Regions from separate parts of the Pseudomonas sp. 10S5 genome, predicted to be linked through region 2. Evidence: predicted binding sites of a transcription regulator. Region 2 holds the regulator's gene; the other holds the start of a gene.
The links. Region 2 encodes FliA, which starts transcription of late flagellar genes. Its sites were predicted from a motif close to CTAAAGTTTNNNNNNNNNNNGCCGNTAA; they were not measured.

Region 1 (9,561 bases), on a different contig from region 2:
CCGATTTCCCTGCGCGGCACATTGATCACGCGCAAGAAGGCGTTGTCGTCATCGGGGTTCACCAGCAATCGAAAATAAGCCATCAGGTCTTTCACTTCCTGACGCCCGAAGAAACTGTTGCCGCCCGAAAGACGATAAGGAATCTGGTGATGCTGCAACTTCAGTTCGATCAGCTTGGCTTGATAGTTACCGCGGTAAAGAATGGCGAAATCGCTGTAAGGACGGTCGGTGCGCAGGTGCAGGGTGAGCAGTTCAACGGCGACGCGTTCGGCTTCGGCGTCTTCGTTGCGGCAGCGGATCACCCGAATCTCGTCGCCATGGCCCATGTCGCTCCACAGCTGCTTTTCAAATGCATGAGGGTTGTTCGAGATCAGCACGTTGGCACACCGTAGGATGCGGCTGGTAGAGCGGTAGTTCTGCTCGAGCATGACCACTTTTAGCGACGGATAATCGTCCTTCAGCAACATCAGGTTTTCTGGCCGGGCGCCACGCCAGGCGTAGATGGACTGGTCATCGTCGCCTACCACAGTGAACTGATGCCGGGTGCCGATCAGCAGTTTTACAAGCAGGTATTGACTGGCGTTGGTGTCCTGGTATTCGTCCACCAGCAGGTAGCGGACCTTGTTCTGCCACTTTTCGAGAATGTCGGCGTGTTCCTGAAACAACTTCACCGGTACCAGAATCAGATCGTCAAAATCCACCGCGTTGTAAGCTTTGAGCGTGCGCTGATAGTGGGTGTAAACGATGGCTGCGGTTTGTTCCTTTGGGTTTCTCGCGTTTTCCAGGGCCTGGGCGGGCATGATCAAGTCGTTTTTCCACGAGCCAATCATATTCTTGATTTCGTCGACGCCATCGTCGCCCGAATATTCCTTTTGCATGATGTCGGTCATCAGCGATTTGACGTCGGTCTCGTCGAAAATCGAGAAGCCGGGTTTATAGCCCAACCGTGCATGTTCCTTGCGGATGATGTTCAAGCCCAAATTGTGGAACGTCGACACCGTCAAGCCGCGACCTTCACCGCCTTTTAGCAGCGTGCCGACCCGCTCTTTCATCTCGCGGGCCGCTTTGTTAGTAAAGGTCATGGCGACGATGTACTGCGCCCGAATGCCGCAATTCTGGATCAAATGGGCGATCTTGCGAGTTATCACACTAGTCTTGCCGGAGCCAGCACCGGCGAGCACCAAAAGAGGGCCGCCGACATAGTTCACGGCTTCTTGTTGCCGGGGATTGAGTCGGGACATGATAGAAAATATTGCTCAAGAAATGGCCGGTCATTTTAGCAGGATCAAGCCTTCGTGCCGTCATCGTCCGACACTGTGACGCAGCACTCGATCTAAATTTGCCCGTTTTGATACTTTCGCGCAGGATGCGCTTTGAATTGAGCTCATCTTCGGACTTTTGAGCCGTATCACCCACGAATTTTGGTGAGTCTAGGGAGCTAGTTTGTCGACGCCTGTCCAACCTTTGCATTTGCTGCTGTTGGCCCAAGAGGCACAATGGCCGAAAATATTGCGCGAATGTCTGGTTCCTTTGGGAAGCACGGTGACGCTGGTCTGCGCGCCGAACTGGGAAGACGTCAGCGGTCTATTCGATGACGAACTCAATGCAGTGCTGCTAACTCCACCTCAATTACAACCTGCACCGGGTCGTTGTAAGTTGCCAGTGGTGATGTTGTTCGAGCACGAGCCGACAGAGCCGCCAATCGATGTCAGTGATTGGTTGGTTCTTGAGGCGCTGAATGCGGACACGGTTCGACGGTGTCTGCGGCATGTACGCGAACGCAGTGTGCTGGAAAATACGTTACAGCGTCTGGCCGAGCAGGACCCGCTAACAGGCATCGCCAATCGACAGGGTTTTCAAACCTTATTGACTGCCCGTCTCGCCGAAAATGACGGACGTGGCTTGGCACTCGGGCACCTCGACTTAGACAACTTTCGCCACGCCAATGACGCCCTGGGCCATCAGGCGGGCGACCGATTGATCCTGCAAGTGGTCTCGCGACTTAAAAGTCAGCTGGAAGCCGGCGATCAACTGGCACGACTGGGCAGCGATGAATTCGCTTTGTTGATCGACACCCGCCGTGCGCCGCAACGCGCTGGATGGATGGCCGAACGCATCACTGACGCTATGTCTGAAGCTTATTGGGTTGACGGCGAAAGCCTATTGATCGGTTGCAGCCTAGGGATTGCGCACGCTCGCGCTCAAGCGGGTGCTGATCCGTTGATGTGGCACGCGCACATCGCGATGCAGCAGGCGAAAAGTACTCAGGGTTGTACCTTTCATATCTTCAATGAACGGATCAATCGCAATGCGCGCAGCCTGGCGGATCTGGAAACAGAGCTGCGCCGTGCCTTACGCCGTGATGAGTTGGAGTTGCACTACCAGCCACGTTTATCCCTGGAAGAAGGTCGCATCGTGGGCCTTGAAGCGTTGGTGCGGTGGCGTCACGCCGAGCGCGGATTGCTCGCACCCAGCGAGTTCGTGCCGTTGGCGGAGCAAAGCGGGCTAATCGTACCTCTCGGATATTGGGTCATTTCCCGCGCGCTGCGCGACATGCAAGACCTTCGTGAGCGCGGGTTGCCGCCGCTGCACATGGCAGTCAATTTGTCGTTCCGCCAATTCCAGGATAGCCAGCTGCTATCGACGTTGAGCCGCTTGATTGCCGAACGTGGCGTCGATGCGCGCTGGTTAGAGTTTGAGCTGACCGAAACGGCGGTCATGCGCCGCAGTGATCTGGTCAAGCAGACCATGGATGCGCTGGGCCGCTTGGGGGTGCGCTTCTCGCTGGACGATTTCGGCACCGGCTTCTCGTCATTCGTGCACCTCAATAGCTTGCCGATTGCGTTGCTCAAGGTCGACAAAAGCTTCGTGGGCGGCATGGAGCTGCGCGAAGAGAACCGAAAACTGGTTCACGCCATGATCAACCTCGCGCACAACCTCAACCTTGAAGTGGTGGCCGAAGGAGTTGAAACCGCCGAGCAATTGGAGTTGCTGCGCGGCTTTGGTTGCGATCAGGTTCAGGGATACCTCATCAGCAAACCGTTGCCGCTGGACTCGCTGGTGGAGTATTTAACGTTTGGTCAACGCGAAGACGTCGGACACGCCAAGCATCTATCTAACAACTAGTGTCCGTTGGCTTCACATTCGGGTTTATGCCAAAACCGTCTTGCCCACCGGCGCTTGCCGCAGCAGGCGTGAGGTTTTCCGTTCGAACGCCACGATCAGCGCCAGTGCTGCGCACGCCAACCCCAGCGCCAACCCCCACCAGACCCCGATGGCGCCGCCGTTGGCGTAAAAGCCAAAGGTCCACGCCGCCGGCGCACCGACCAACCAATAACTGGCGAGGCCGATCAGAAAGGTGGTTTTGGCGTCTTTGAAGCCACGAATTGCGCCCATGGCTAATGTTTGGGCACCGTCGAACAATTCGAACCACGCGGCGATAGCCAATAACCTCACGGCGAGTTCGATTACGTCATGGTTAGCTGGAGCGTCGGAATCCAGAAAAAGGCCCACCACAAAGCGCGGTGCCAGCCAGAACAGCAGCCCGAAGCCAAGCATCATCAGCGAGCCGAACGCAATGCCCACACGCCCCGCTAACCGCGCTTGCTGAAGATTTCCCGCGCCATAATGGGAACCGATTCGCATGGTCATCGCGTAAGAAATTCCGACCGGGATCATGAAGGCCATCGACACTGATTGCAGGGCGATCTGGTGCGCGGCCATTTGTGAGCGGCCCATGGCGCCCATGCAAAATGCAGCAAAAGTGAACAGACCGATCTCAACGGCATACGTACCGCCGATGGGTAAGCCAAGACGCCACAGCTCTTTCAAATAGTGAAGAGACGGGCGCATCAAGCCTTGGCGAAGGGGGTAGCGGGCGTAGGCCGGGTGCCGGCGAATATGCAGCGCCAACAGTAACGCCATGCCATTCGCAACCAGCGCCGTCACTAAACCAATACCCATCAGCCCCAAATGCGGCAAACCAAACAGCCCGTGGATCAGAGCATAGTTAAGGCCAAAATTGACCACCACCCCACCGATGCTAATGACCATGACTGAACCCGCACTGCCCAGCGCACTGGTGAACCCACGCAAGACCATAAAGCTCAACAGACCGGGTAGCGCGAACGGTAGGGTGACCATAAATTCACCGGCCGTGTGCACGTTCGCCTCGTTCTGGCCGAGCCTGAGCAGGATCGGCTGGAGGTTCCACAGCAGCGTTGCCGCGATCAATGCCATGCCCCATGCCAGCCATAATCCGTTCTGAGTCAGGCGGGTGACGCCCTCAATATCGCCAGCCCCGTGACGTATTGCGACCAACGTGCCGACGGCGGCAATTACGCCGACACAGAAGAATGCGATCAGGTTATAGCTGGCTACCCCCAGTCCACCGCCCGCCAGCGCGTCTGGCCCCAGATGGCCCATCATTACGGTGTCGGTAAAGACCATCAGCATGTGCGCCATCTGCGACGCGATCAGCGGCCCGGCCAGCCGCAGGATGATCCTGAGCTCGTTTATCCAGGGGGCTTTGTTGGCGACGGGTTGCATGGGGGCTCAGTTTTCGGGGGATCTTTGAGCGACTGATTCTCGACAGTTATGCACGCTGGCACAAAGGGATAAATCCGATGCGTTGCATGAGTAAAACTCATCTGAATCGAGTTCAGGTAGAGTGGTCGGACATCGCAACAGGAAGCGCTGTATGCCGCGTATTTTGCCCCCGCTTTATGCACTTCGTGCCTTTGAGGTCGCTGCCCGACACAGTTCGTTTACGAGGGCGGCTGAAGAATTGTCGATCACCCAAAGCGCGGTGAGCCGTCATATCCGCACTCTTGAAGAGCATTTTGCCTGCCGCTTGTTTCAGCGCAATGGCCGTAACGTGCAATTGACCGAAGCGGCGCGCCTATTATTACCGGGTGTACGTGAAGGTTTTTCCGCATTGGAGCGGGCGTGCAGCACTTTGCGTGCAGAGGATGGCGTGCTACGCATGAAAGCACCCTCCACCTTGACAATGCGCTGGTTGCTGGCGCGCTTGAGCCGTTTTCGTCACCTGCAGGTCGGCAATGAAGTGCAGCTGACCAGTGCCTGGATGGACATCGAGAGTGTCGACTTCACTCAAGAGCCATTCGACTGCGCGGTGTTACTCAGCCGCGGAAACTTTCCACCGGACTGGGAAGCCACCTATCTTTTTCCCGAATTGCTGATTCCCGTTGGCGCCCCGACATTGCTTGAGGATCAACCGTGGGATGTCGACCGTTTAGCCGCCGCAGAGCTGCTGCACCCAACGCCGGACCGTCGGGATTGGCGAAGCTGGCTTGAGCGAATGGACTTGTTGGATAAGGTTTCACTTAAGGGTGGCCAACTCTTCGACACCCTTGAGTTGGGCATGATTGCCGCCGCTCGTGGTTATGGTGTGTCCATGGGCGATTTGCTGATGGTTGCCGAGGACGTCGCGCAGGGTCGTCTCAGTTTGCCGTGGCGCACCGCAGTGGTCAGCGGTGAAAACTATTATCTGGTGTGGCCAAAGACGCGGCCGGGCGCCGAGCGCTTGCGTCGGCTCAGCGACTTTCTTCAGGGTGAAGTGCGGGCAATGGATCTGCCTACGGTAGAAATATTGAATTAAACCGCTGTCATTGCCCTAGGGGGCTGTGCCACTGCGGCTTTGTGGCCTAGCGCTGTATTCAAGTATTCTTTGCAGCGGCCGAATCCCTGTATTCAGGGCAATTCGTTAAAAAAAGATCAAGTGCCCTTCATCGAAATTTTGCTGGGTAGCCGTTTGGAATTAAAACGCTGCCGTTGCCAGCCAAGAGCTTCCATGTCCGAACCTCGTGCCCGTATCGCCACGCAGTTGGGCGTCGCCTTGGCGGTAATTTTGGCTGTGGTCATTACCGGTAGTACGGTATTTGCTCTGCGCTCACTGCACAAAGCTAACTTGGTAATTCGTGAAGAGCACATGGCCAGCGAAGCTCGCTTGCTTGCTGATCAGCTGAATACATTTCATAGCAGCCTGCGCGAAAGCACGCTTCGATTGAGCGGGCTTTTTGAGAAACGTTTCGCCGGTGGATTAAGCCTGCACCCAGAAAACTCAGTGGCCGTTGCCGGCATACAAACGCCGGGTTTGGTGTCGGGTGATAGGGTACTGAACAATGACTTCACCGAAGTTGATAACTTCAAGCAAATGACCGCCGGTGTAGCGACCATTTTTGTGCGCAGCGGCGACGATTTTATTCGCATTAGCACGTCGCTGAGCAAGCAGGACGGCACGCGAGCTATTGGCACATTGCTTGACCACAAAAGCTCCGCGTATGAGCGTTTGATGGCGGGCCAGGGTTACGTGGGTCGAGCTTTATTGTTCGACCGCTATTACGTGACGCAGTACACCCCGGTGCGCGACAGCAGCGGCAAGATCATCGCCGCCCTGTTCGTCGGTTTTGACTACACCGACGCGCAAAACACTCAATTTGAAAACCTGAAAAATTTCCGCATTGGAAACACCGGTTCGCTGGCGCTGCTTGATGAGCAAAGTCACTGGCTGGTTGCTCCAGCTGGAGTCAAAGATTTGAATCAGGCGATGGAGAGTTTGGCCGACATTATCAACCATCCTGGTTTGGGCCAGTTTTGGGTGAACAATGATCAGGAGTTTTATACCGTTGCTGCGCCGTTTGCCGGGGGGCCGTGGACGGTGTTTGCAAGCATGCCAGAAGCGGAAATCAACGCCGTGACGTGGAACGTTGGTACGCAGTTGGCCATTGGCAGTCTGCTGGCCATGTTGATCGCAGTCTGTGCGGCCATTTGGTTGTTGCGCCGTAAACTGCAGCCGCTGTCGGACCTCGTTCGCCAGGCTGAGGCCTTGGGTGCAGGTGACCTGAGCGCTCGACTAAACGTATCCAGCCACGACGAAATTGGTCAATTGGCTAGCAGCTTCAACCAAATGGGTGAAGCGTTATCAAACATGGTCTCGCACATTCGCATTGCTGCTCAGGAGGTCAGTGGCCGCGCTCAAGCGCTGTCTGGTTTGTCGGGTGGCGCCTACGAAGGGATGGAGCAGCAGTCCGGCGAAATCACCAGCATGGCAGGTGCGGTTGAAGAGTTTAGCGCCACTTCGTTGAACATCGCCGACAACATGGGTAACACCGAGCGCCTGGCGCAGGAAAACGCCCAACAGACGCGCATTGGCCGAACCTCCATGGACGAGGCTTCGACGGCGCTGCAGCAGATTGCAACGTCGCTGGAAGGCACCGCCACCGTGATCAATACCCTAGGCCAGCGCTCGCAGGAGATTGGTGGCATTGTTGGTGTAATTACCTCGATTGCCGAGCAGACCAATTTGCTGGCGCTCAACGCTGCGATTGAGGCTGCCCGCGCGGGTGAGCAGGGCCGTGGTTTTGCGGTGGTCGCTGATGAGGTACGCAACTTGGCGTCGCGCACCCGTAAAGCCACCGATGAAATCACGGGCATGATCGCCAGCATCCAACTCGAAACCGGCAACGCCATTAGCACCATGCAGCAGGGTAATGCACTGATGCAGGAAGGCCTGTCACGTAACGCCAACGTTGCCGCCGCACTGGCGCGGATTGATGAGCAAAGTCGTTCTGCCGGTGAGCAATTTGCCGCCATCACCACTGCCACTCAAGAACAAAGCAGCACGGCGACCCTGCTCAGTAGCAACTTGCAAAGCATCGCTCTTGCCAACAGTGAGCAACGCCAAGTGGTATCGAACCTTGCAGTTACAGCCAAGGAGCTGGATCAGCTAGCGGCGGAGTTGCGTAAGGAAGTGAATCGGTTTCGGTGAGTTGAAATCATGCATTTTTAGCACCCGGTTTAGATGATGGCTCTTTGATTTTCCCTTCTGTCGTAGAATGCCGCGAATCGTCGAGGAGTTATGGTAATGCAGCGTTTTCGTGGATGGGCTTATGGACTGACCTGTTTCGCGTTCCTGGCTCAGGCTCAAACGCCTTTTCCAGACGATCCGCTTGCGGAACCCGTAAACCCCGAGGTTGCGTCTGCGAGCGCGAGTGAAGCCCGTGGCATGTTGCGAGCCCGTGACCAAGCGATGCTGGCCAGTGAGCTTTCCGGGCGAATCGTCGACTTGCCGTTCAGTGACGGTGAGTCCTTCAATAAAGGCGACACGCTGGCGCGCTTCGATTGCTCGGCCTATCAGGCGCAGCTGAATGCCGCGCAGGCGGCGATCCGCGGTGCCGGCGAAGAGCTGGCTCATAACAAGCAACTGGCCGCACTCAACTCTGTGGGGCATTTCGAAGTCTCTCGTGCCGAAGCCAAGCTGGCGGAAACCCAGGCCCAGGCCCAGGTGTATCAAGTTCAGGTCAAGCGTTGCAGCGTGGTCGCGCCCTATGACGGCCAAGTGGTCCAGCGCAAGGTCCAGCGTTACGAAAGCGTATCCGCCGGCTCGCCGATGCTGGAGATCGTCGATAATCGTACCCTGGAAATTCAGTTGCTGGTGCCTTCGCGTTGGATGGGCAAGCTTAAGCCAGGGCAAACGTTTGAATTTGTTCCCGATGAAACCGGCAAGCGGTTGACCGCTACCATCAAGCGCCTCGGCGCGCGCATCGACGAAGGCAGCCAGACCTTGCTGCTGGTGGCGACGTTGCCCAATGTCACGGGTTTGCTTGCGGGGATGAGTGGCACTGCGCATTTTGCGGAGCTCAAGTGAACGTCCCGGTAGCCGGCATGGTCGAGCGGGTTTTTGCCCAATTTCTTGATCTGGAGCGACAGACTCGGGCGGCCCGTACCGTTGAGCAGTTAGAGTACAGCCTAGTAAATGACGGGCAGGCATTGTTCGGCTTTCGTCATGCCGCTTTGTTAATTGCCGGCAGGGTCCGCGCCGTGACCAGTGTCAGCAGCGTCGAGCCCAACTCTCCATTTGTCGCGTTCGTCGAACAGGCAGTGGCGCTGTTGTTCAAGCGCGAGCTCCTGAATATGGCACGGGTCGTCCCTGCCGACGTCCTGAGTGGCTCATTGCAGGCCGATTGGCAGGCTCTGTCGGCGGCCCATCTGTTTTGGTTGCCTCTGCTTGATCATAAGGGCCAAGTCTTTGGCGGCTTATGGTTGGCGCGGGATACGCTTTGGAGTCCTTCCGAACAGGTATTGCTGTCGCAACTGGGTGACACATACAGCCACGCGTGGCTCGCCTTGCAGCCGCGTCAACATTGGCGGTTGCGTTGGACCGGCCAGCGTCAAGCGGCACTGGTCGGCATAGCGTTGCTGGCACTGTTGATTCCGGTGCGTCAGTCCGTGCTAGCCCCGGCCGAAGTGGTGCCATTGGGTGGGCAGGTGGTGGCCGCGCCGTTGGATGGTGTTATCGCCGAGTTTCTGGTGAAGCCAAATCAGAGCGTCAAGGCGGGGGACCTGCTGCTGCGTTTTGAAAGCACCACGCTCAAGGCCCAGGCCGATGTGGCTGGTCGCGCTTTGGGCGTGGCCGAAGCCGAACTCAAGGCCAACTCCCAGCGTGCTTTTACCGATGCTGAGTCCAACTCCAAGCTGGACTTGTTGGCGGCGCGAGTTGAACAGAAACGGGCCGAGCGCGATTACGCCCGCGAGCTGCTC
Region 2 (9,561 bases):
GTTACCCATCACATGGATCAGGCCCATAACCGCGCCAATAATGCCGATGGTCGGCGCGTAGCCGCCCATACTTTCAAATACCTTGGCGGCCTGGATATCACGGGTTTCCTGAGTGATGAAATCCACCTCCAGAATGCTCCGGATCGCTTCGGGCTCAGCACCGTCAACCAGCAACTGCAGGCCTTTGCGCGCGTACTGATCCGGCTCTGAGTCGGCGATGGATTCCAGCCCCAGCAAGCCTTCCTTGCGTGCGGTCAGGCTCCAGTTGACGACGCGATCAATACCGCCAGATAAATCAATCCGTGGCGGAAACAGAATCCAGCCGACAATTTGGATTGCGCGCATGAACGCACTCATTGGCGCCTGCAACAGTGCCGCTGCCATGGTGCCGCCTAACACAATCAGGGCTGCTGGACCGTTGAGCAATGCACTCAGGTGGCCGCCTTCGAGGAAGTTACCGCCGATGATCGCGACAAAAGCAAGGATGAGACCAATAAGACTCAGTACATCCATCAGATGCACGCCTCAACGAGGTGCTTGCCAATTTCATCCAAACCGTACACCGCATCGGCGAGGTTAGCTTTGACGATGGCCATTGGCATGCCATAAATCACACAACTCGCCTCGTCCTGCGCCCAGATATGGCTACCACCTTGCTTGAGCAGCCGAGCGCCTTCACGACCGTCAGCGCCCATACCCGTGAGGACCACCGCCAGCACTTTGTCTCCGTAGGATTTGGCTGCAGAACCGAAGGTGATATCGACACACGGCTTGTAGTTCAGACGCTCATCGCCGGGCAGAATCTTTACCGCGCCACGGCCATCAATCATCATCTGCTTGCCACCAGGCGCTAATAAAGCCAGCCCAGGGCGCAAAATATCCCCGTCTTCAGCTTCTTTCACGCTGATCTGGCACAGCTTGTCTAAACGCTCGGCAAACGCCTTGGTGAATGCTGCGGGCATGTGTTGAATCAATACGATCGGTGCCGGGAAGTTCGCCGGCAATTGCGTCAGCACACGCTGCAACGCCACGGGACCACCGGTTGACGTACCAATGGCCACCAACTTGTAGGCTTTGCGCTTGGGGGCAGGTGAATAATGAGCCGCAGGCGTATGAGGAGTTACCGCCCTAGCCTGCACGCTACGAGGGGCAGCGGATGCGTTACTGAAACCGCTGGCCGTTGAGGTTGAGCCGGACGACGATGAAACAGCCGACCCAGCGGTTGGCGGGGTCGGTGAGCTATAGCCATTAAACCGACTGCGCGACAGAGTGTGGATCTTTTCGCACAGCAGTTGTTTGACCTTCTCTGGATTGCGCGAGATGTCTTCGAAGTTCTTTGGCAGAAAGTCAACCGCACCCGCATCCAGCGCGTCCAGGGTGACGCGAGCGCCCTCATGGGTCAGCGAGGAAAACATCAGGACTGGTGTCGGAATGCGCTGCATGATGTGTCGCACGGCCGTGATGCCGTCCATCATTGGCATCTCGTAGTCCATGGTTATCACGTCAGGCTTGAGAACCAGCGCTTGTTCGATTGCTTCCTTGCCGTTAGTTGCAGTACCGACAACCTGAATATTGGGATCAGCAGAAAGAATTTCCGAGACGCGGCGGCGGAAAAAACCAGAATCGTCCACCACAAGCACTTTAACTACCATAAACACTCCGTAGGGTATTGCGGGCGTTTATCACCACCCGCAAACCCAGAATCAAATACGCCGAGCGGCGTAGCGCTTGAGCATGCTCGGTACATCGAGAATCAAGGCAATCCGCCCATCACCGGTAATGGTGGCGCCCGACATGCCCGGCGTTCCCTGTAGCATTTTGCCCAGCGGCTTGATCACCACTTCCTCCTGGCCCACCAGCTGATCGACAACGAAGCCGATGCGCTGAGTACCCACGGAGAGAATCACGACATGACCTTCCCGTTGTTCTTCATGGGCAGCCGAAGCGACGAGCCAGCGTTTGAGGTAGAACAACGGCAAGGCTTTTTCACGAACGATGACCACTTCCTGGCCATCGACGACATTGGTTCGCGACAAGTCGAGATGGAAAATCTCGTTGACGTTGACCAATGGAAAAGCGAATGCCTGGTTGCCCAACATCACCATCAGGGTCGGCATAATCGCCAAGGTCAACGGCACCTTGATGACGATTTTCGAACCTTGGCCCTTGGTCGAGTAGATATTGATCGAACCATTGAGCTGGGCGATTTTGGTTTTCACCACGTCCATGCCCACACCACGCCCTGACACGTCGGAAATCTCGGTTTTGGTCGAAAAACCCGGCGCGAAAATCAAGTTGTAGCAGTCGGTGTCGCTCAAGCGGTCAGCGGCATCTTTGTCCATCACGCCACGCTTCACGGCGATGGCACGCAAAACACCAGGGTCCATACCTTTGCCGTCATCGGAAATCGACAGCAGGATATGGTCGCCTTCTTGTTCCGCCGAAAGAATCACGCGACCGCAACGCGCCTTGCCCGACGCCTCTCGCTCCTCCGGGGACTCGATACCATGATCGACCGCGTTGCGCACCAAGTGGACCAACGGGTCTGCAAGCGCCTCAACCAGGTTCTTGTCCAGATCGGTTTCTTCGCCCACCAGTTCCAGGTTGATTTCTTTCTTCAACTGACGCGCAAGATCTCGGACCAACCGCGGGAAGCGTCCGAAAACTTTTTTGATCGGCTGCATCCGCGTTTTCATCACCGCGGTCTGCAAATCTGCGGTAACCACGTCCAGGTTCGACACTGCCTTGGACATGGCTTCATCGCCACTATTGAGGCCCAAACGAACCAAGCGGTTACGCACCAATACCAGCTCGCCCACCATGTTCATGATTTCGTCGAGGCGTGCGGTATCGACTCGCACGGTGGTTTCAGCTTCAGAGGCTGCAGGTTTTTCCGGCGCGGCTTTGGCCGGGGCAGCGACTGCCCTGACAGGCTCGGGCACATGCGCGACAGGAGCAGCGACGGGCACGGGGGCAGCGGCGGGCGTCGATGCGGCGATCTTCGCGACCGCTTCAGGCTCGAACTTGCCCTTGCCATGCAGCTCGTCCAGCAGTGACTCGAATTCGTGATCGGAAATCTGATCGCCACCGGGCGCTTTGTTTGGCGCAGCGACGGCTGCCGGTGCCGTGACTGCCAGTGCATCTGCAGCGAACGCCCCCTTGCCATGCAACTGATCGAGCAACGCTTCGAACTCGTCGTCGCTTATGTCATTGCTAACGGGGGCGGCGACCATAGCCACAGGCGTGATAGGTTTTGCATCGGCGGCAAACTTGCCTTTGCCATGCAACTGATCGAGCAGCGAATCAAATTCAGCGTCGCTGATCTCGTCGCTGGCAGCAGAACCACCGGCATACGCTGCGACCGGAACCGCCACTGTTGGAACTGATGCCGAGGCTTCCGCTTGCGCTTTGACCGCATTGAGCGAATCGAGCAATTGTTCGAATTCGGTATCGGTGATGTCCACAGGGGTGTCGGCCGGTGTCGGCTCAACACTGACTGGCACGGCGGCAATACTTGCTTTGGCGACCGGCTCAGCCAGACGTGCCAATGCGGCGAGCAATTCTGGAGTGGCCGGGGTCACATCGGTACGTTCACGCACTTCGGTGAACATCGCGTTGACTGCATCCAACGCCTCCAAAACTACGTCCATCAATTCCGAGTCGACGCGACGCTCGCCCTTACGCAGGATATCGAAGACGTTCTCGGCGATGTGGCAGCACTCCACCAACTCATGGAGTTGGAGGAAGCCGGCGCCCCCTTTTACAGTGTGAAAACCGCGAAAAATCGCATTGAGCAACTCCGCATCATCAGGACGGCTTTCCAGCTCGACCAGTTGCTCGGACAATTGCTCGAGAATTTCGCCGGCCTCTACCAGAAAATCCTGAAGGATCTCTTCATCGGCGCCGAAGCTCATTGGGTGCTCCCTAAAAATTCAATCAATCGACCTAGAAGCCCAGGCTGGATAGCAGATCGTCAACATCATCCTGACCGGATACAACGTCTTCACGCTTATCGGCATGAATCTGCGGACCTTCACCCTGAGACAGATTTTTTTCTTGATCTTGTTCTGTACGGATCGATTGATGGTCATGTTCGATCCCTGCAAAGCGATCGACTTGGCTGGCCATCAGCACCAGTTTGAGCAAGTTGCTTTCCACTTCCGTAACCAGTTGCGTAACGCGCTTGATCACCTGACCGGTGAGGTCCTGGAAGTCTTGAGCCAGCAAAATATCGTTGAGGTGGGCGGAGACTTCGCGGCTGTCTTTCTCGGTACGCGCCAAGAAACCCTCGACACGTCGAGCCAGTTCGCGAAACTCTTCGGCACCGACTTCGCGACGCATAAAACGCGCCCAATCCTCACTCAAGGCACTGGCTTCAGTACTCAGCCCGCTCATCAGTGGCGTGCTTTCTTCTACCAGATCCATTGTGCGGTTAGCCGCATTTTCAGTCAGCCGGACCACATAAGACAGACGATCAGTAGCATCAGTAATCTGAGAAACTTCTTTGGCTTGCGGCATGTTCGGGTCAATTTGAAAATTGACGATCGCATTGTGCAGCTCACGGGTCAGTTTGCCGACTTCCTGATACAGGCCCCGGTCACGTGTCTGGTTTAGCTCGTGAATAATTTGTACCGCGTCGCCAAAGCGCCCTTTTTCAAGGCTTTCGACCAACTCGTGTGCATGTTTCTTCAGGGTCGACTCGAAGTCGGCCTCGGTTGAATCTGTGTGCTCCATAGAGCCCCCGCGGCGGACATCAGCTATTGACGCGCTCGAAGATCTTTTCGATCTTTTCTTTCAGCACTTGGGCCGTGAAGGGCTTGACCACATAACCATTAACACCAGCCTGAGCGGCTTCGATAATTTGGTCACGTTTGGCCTCGGCCGTCACCATCAATACTGGCAAGTGTTTGAGACGATCATCTGCGCGTACGTGGCGCAACAAATCGATACCGGACATGCCAGGCATATTCCAGTCAGTCACCAGAAAGTCGAAGTTACCGCTTTGCAGCATCGGCAACGCAGTAGTCCCGTCGTCCGCTTCTGCCGTGTTGGTGAACCCAAGGTCACGCAACAAGTTTTTAATGATCCGCCGCATCGTTGAGAAGTCATCAACGATGAGGATTTTCATGTTTTTGTCCAAGTCGACCTCCAAGCAGTCTTTAACGCATTCAGCACCTGAATACGCTGTTCAATCAAAACCGGCACAGCACACCTGGGCTGCACGAAAACGACGACGGGCTTGGTAAATCAACACGCCGGAATCGGCACAGAAAGGCCCAAGGGACTTTCTGACCGGCTTCCGCCTAGTCTTATGCTTCGCACGCAACGCTTTGCACAGCCGGCTTACGGACAATCCGCGACCAATAGGGGTCACGCTTTGCCCATCAACGCGCTCGCCATTCTCCCAAACGCCCTCGCAAACGAGCTGCGCACTGGCTGTGTAACTGACTGACCCGCGATTCGCTAACCCCCAATACCTCACCAATTTCTTTGAGGTTAAGCTCTTCGTCGTAGTACAGCGCCAACACCAGACGCTCACGCTCCGGCAAATTGGCTATGGCATCCGCTAACGCGGCCTGGAAGCGTTCATCCTCCAGATCGCGTGATGGCTCAAGCTGAGCGCTTGCGCCATCCTCGTGCAGCCCTTCGTGTTCGCCGTCCTGTAAAAGGTCGTCGAAACTGAACAATCGACTGCCCAAGGTATCGTTCAAAATCCCGTAATAATCATCAAGACTCAATTGGAGTTCGGCCGCAACTTCGTGATCTTTAGCGTCACGACCTGTTTTAGCTTCAATTGATCTAATCGCGTCACTGACCATGCGCGTATTGCGGTGCACTGAACGCGGGGCCCAATCGCCCTTTCGCACTTCATCGAGCATGGCGCCACGGATACGAATCCCGGCATAAGTCTCGAAACTTGCGCCTTTGGTGGCGTCATATTTGGTCGAAACTTCAAGCAAACCAATCATGCCGGCCTGGATCAGGTCTTCAACTTGTACACTGGCTGGCAAACGGGCCAGCAAGTGATAGGCGATACGTTTCACCAGCGGCGCATACCGCTCGATCAGCTCGTACTGGGAGTCCTTGGACGCCTTGCTGTACATGCGATAGCCGCTGGCTGTCATAGGACCGGTCCTGCACTCGTCTGATGTACGAGCCGTTCAACGAAAAACTCAAGATGTCCACGCGGATTGGCTGGCAACGGCCAGGAATCGACTTTCTGCGCGATGGCCTTGAAAGCCAAGGAGCATTTGGAACGTGGAAAAGCCTCGTAAACTGCCCGTTGCTTTTGCACGGCCTTGCGTACGCACTCGTCGTAGGGCACCGCGCCGACGTATTGTAAGGCAACGTCGAGAAAGCGATCTGTGACCTTGGTCAACTTGGCGAACAAATTGCGGCCTTCCTGAGGGCTTTGTGCCATGTTGGCCAACACTCGGAACCGATTCATGCCGTAGTCGCGGTTCAGCAGCTTGATCAATGCGTAGGCGTCAGTAATAGACGTTGGCTCATCGCACACCACTAGCAGCACTTCTTGAGCTGCGCGCACGAAACTTACCACTGACTCGCCAATACCGGCTGCTGTATCAATCACTAGTACGTCGAGGTTGTCGCCAATATCGCTGAACGCCTGAATCAGCCCGGCGTGTTGCGCAGGCGTCAGGTGAACCATGCTTTGAGTGCCTGAAGCCGCTGGCACGATACGAATCCCGCCAGGACCTTGGAGCAACACATCACGCAGCTCGCAACGCCCCTCAATCACGTCGGCCAGCGTCCGTTTGGGGGTAAGACCCAGCAAGACATCGACGTTTGCCAGACCTAAATCGGCGTCCAGCAACATGACGCGGCGGCCAAGCTCTGCCAGCGCCAGTGATAGATTCACTGAAACGTTTGTCTTGCCAACGCCACCCTTGCCGCCGGTTACTGCGATGACCTGTACGGGATGCATGCTACCCATTTTAGTTCTTTACCTTGACTTGCTTAGACCGAGGCCACATCAACGATTGCGCTTGCGTTGTAGGAACAACGTCGGCGCCCCTTGATGCAGGTACATTCCAATGTCTTGCCTTACCCAACCCGCTTGTTCGGGCTGTGATAAAGATCCGCGAACATATCCGCCATAGCTTCTTCGCTTGGTTCTTCCTGCATTTGCACGCTGACCGCACGACTGACCAGCTGGTGCCTACGCGGCAAATGCAAGTCGTCCGGTATACGCGGTCCATCCGTGAGATAAGCCACTGGTAACTCATGACTTATCGCCAAACTCAACACCTCTCCCAGACTGGCAGTTTCGTCCAGCTTGGTGAGGATGCAGCCCGCCAGCCCACAGCGTTTGTAGCTATGGTATGCAGCAGTTAGAACTTGCTTCTGACTGGTAGTTGCTAACACCAGATAATTACGTGCTTTGATACCCCGACCCGCAAGACTTTCCAGCTGCATACGCAGGGCTGGATCGCTGGCTTGCAGGCCGGCGGTATCAATCAACACCACTCGCTTGCGCAATAGTGGTTCCAACGCTTGGCCCAACGACTGGCCAGGGTCAATATGAGTCACCGACACATTGAGGATCCGACCCAGGGTTTTAAGCTGTTCCTGAGCACCAATCCGGTAGCTATCCATGCTCACCAATGCAATGTTCTGAGGACCGTATTTCAAAACATAGCGTGCGGCCAGTTTCGCCAGGGTCGTGGTCTTGCCCATACCAGCCGGGCCTACCATGGCGATCACACCACCTTCTTCCAGCGGCTCTACATCCGGGGTCACAATCATCCGCGCCAGGTGAGCCAACAACATGCGCCAAGCTTGACGCGGCTCTTCAATGTCAGTGGTCATCGCCAGCAAGTCCCGCGACAGCGGACCCGACAAACCAATGCGTTGCAGGCGACGCCACAGGTTGGCCTGCTGCGGCCGACTGCCTTGAAGCTGATTCCAAGCCAGCGAACCAAGCTGCACTTCGAGCAATTCACGCAGGCCGTTCAGCTCTGAACGCATCGACTCATAAGCTTGTAGCCCGATCATCGGCTCGCTGGCAGCGCTTGCCATCGGTGCCGCAGTAGCGCGTCGAGGCTCTTCGAAGGTCGGTTCTATGTGCGTCTCGCCAGAATCCGAGGATGCGCCGGTAAACAAATGGCGGTTGATCAACGAATCATTGTCACCACGGTTACCCAGCTCAGCCTGAGCAGAGACAATGCGCGACTGGGTCTTACGCAATTCGTCTTCAAGCTCAATGTTCGGTACACGTGGCGCCAGTGCGGAAAGCTTGTAATCCAAGGCAGCAGTCAGCTCCACGCCACCCGCAATGCGGCGGTTACCAATGATGGCGGCGTCAGCGCCCAGCTCATCACGAACCAGCTTCATGGCTTGACGCATATCGGCGGCGAAAAAACGCTTAACTTGCATGACTCACTACCTCAGCCGTTTGGCCCGACAGTCGCGACGATCGTGACTTGTTTGTTGTCGGGAATTTCCTGATACGCCAGCACATGCATGTTCGGTACAGCCAGCCGTCCAAACCGTGACAGCATTGCGCGAACCGGTCCTGCGACCAACAAAATCACCGGTTGCCCTTGCATCTCTTGGCGTTGTGCAGCGTCTATCAACGACCGCTGGAGCTTTTCAGCCATGCTTGGCTCAAGAAGAACACCCTCTTCCTGCCCCTGACCAGCCTTCTGAAGACTATTGAGCAATATCTGTTCCAACCTTGGCTCAAGGGTGATCACAGGCAGCTGCGGCTCAGTACCTACAATGCTTTGCACGATTGCGCGGCACAACGCGATGCGTACGGCGGCCACTAGCGCGGCGGTATCTTGACTCCGAGGGGCCGCATTGGCGATCGCTTCAGCGATGCTACGGATATCCCTGACAGGAACCTGTTCCGCCAACAATGCTTGCAGCACTTTGAGCAACGCAGAAAGCGACAAAATTCCCGGGACCAGCTCTTCAGCCAATTTCGGCGAACCTTTAGCCAGCAATTGCATCAACTGCTGCACTTCCTCATGGCCGATCAGTTCATGGGAGTGTTTATACAAAATCTGGTTAAGGTGGGTCGCGACCACGGTACTAGCGTCTACCACGGTATAGCCCAACGATTGCGCTTGGCTGCGCTGACTGACCTCGATCCACACTGCTTCCAGACCAAACGCAGGGTCTTTGGCGGTGATACCGTTGAGCGTACCGAACACTTGCCCAGGATTGATTGCCAGTTCACGGTCCGGGTAGATCTCAGCTTCGGCCAGGGTCACGCCCATCAATGTCAAGCGGTAGGCGCTGGGGGCCAGGTCGAGGTTGTCGCGAATATGCACAGTGGGCATCAAGAAGCCCAACTCTTGCGAGAGCTTCTTACGTACACCTTTGATTCGCGCCAGCAGCTGACCACCTTGATTACGGTCCACTAACGGAATCAGGCGATACCCCACTTCCAGACCGATCATGTCGATGGGCGTAACGTCGTCCCAACCCAACTCCTTGGAGTCCTGCGCGCGCGTCGGCGAAGGCAACAGCTCCTGTTGCCGCTGGACCTCCATCAAGGCATTGACCTTGACCATGTTCTGCTTCTTCCACACC

Region 1: the regulator FliA is predicted to act here: its motif matches at 5,678-5,705, upstream of QN378_RS17030 (methyl-accepting chemotaxis protein).

The regions. Positions count from the first base shown of each region.
Region 1 covers NZ_JASJVL010000015.1:108,312-117,872, reverse strand. The annotation lists gene rep (DNA helicase Rep) at 1-1,241, opposite strand, end outside; gene QN378_RS17045 (bifunctional diguanylate cyclase/phosphodiesterase) at 1,444-3,126, shown strand; gene QN378_RS17040 (NorM family multidrug efflux MATE transporter) at 3,151-4,548, opposite strand; gene QN378_RS17035 (LysR substrate-binding domain-containing protein) at 4,700-5,620, shown strand; gene QN378_RS17030 (methyl-accepting chemotaxis protein) at 5,813-7,789, shown strand; gene QN378_RS17025 (efflux RND transporter periplasmic adaptor subunit) at 7,886-8,668, shown strand; gene QN378_RS17020 (efflux RND transporter periplasmic adaptor subunit) at 8,665-9,561, shown strand, end outside.
Region 2 covers NZ_JASJVL010000001.1:215,855-225,415, reverse strand. The annotation lists gene QN378_RS01030 (flagellar motor protein) at 1-513, opposite strand, end outside; gene QN378_RS01025 (chemotaxis response regulator protein-glutamate methylesterase) at 513-1,652, opposite strand; gene QN378_RS01020 (chemotaxis protein CheA) at 1,704-3,914, opposite strand; gene QN378_RS01015 (protein phosphatase CheZ) at 3,946-4,734, opposite strand; gene QN378_RS01010 (chemotaxis response regulator CheY) at 4,754-5,128, opposite strand; gene fliA (RNA polymerase sigma factor FliA) at 5,385-6,125, opposite strand; gene fleN (flagellar synthesis regulator FleN) at 6,122-6,955, opposite strand; gene flhF (flagellar biosynthesis protein FlhF) at 7,066-8,397, opposite strand; gene flhA (flagellar biosynthesis protein FlhA) at 8,409-9,561, opposite strand, start outside.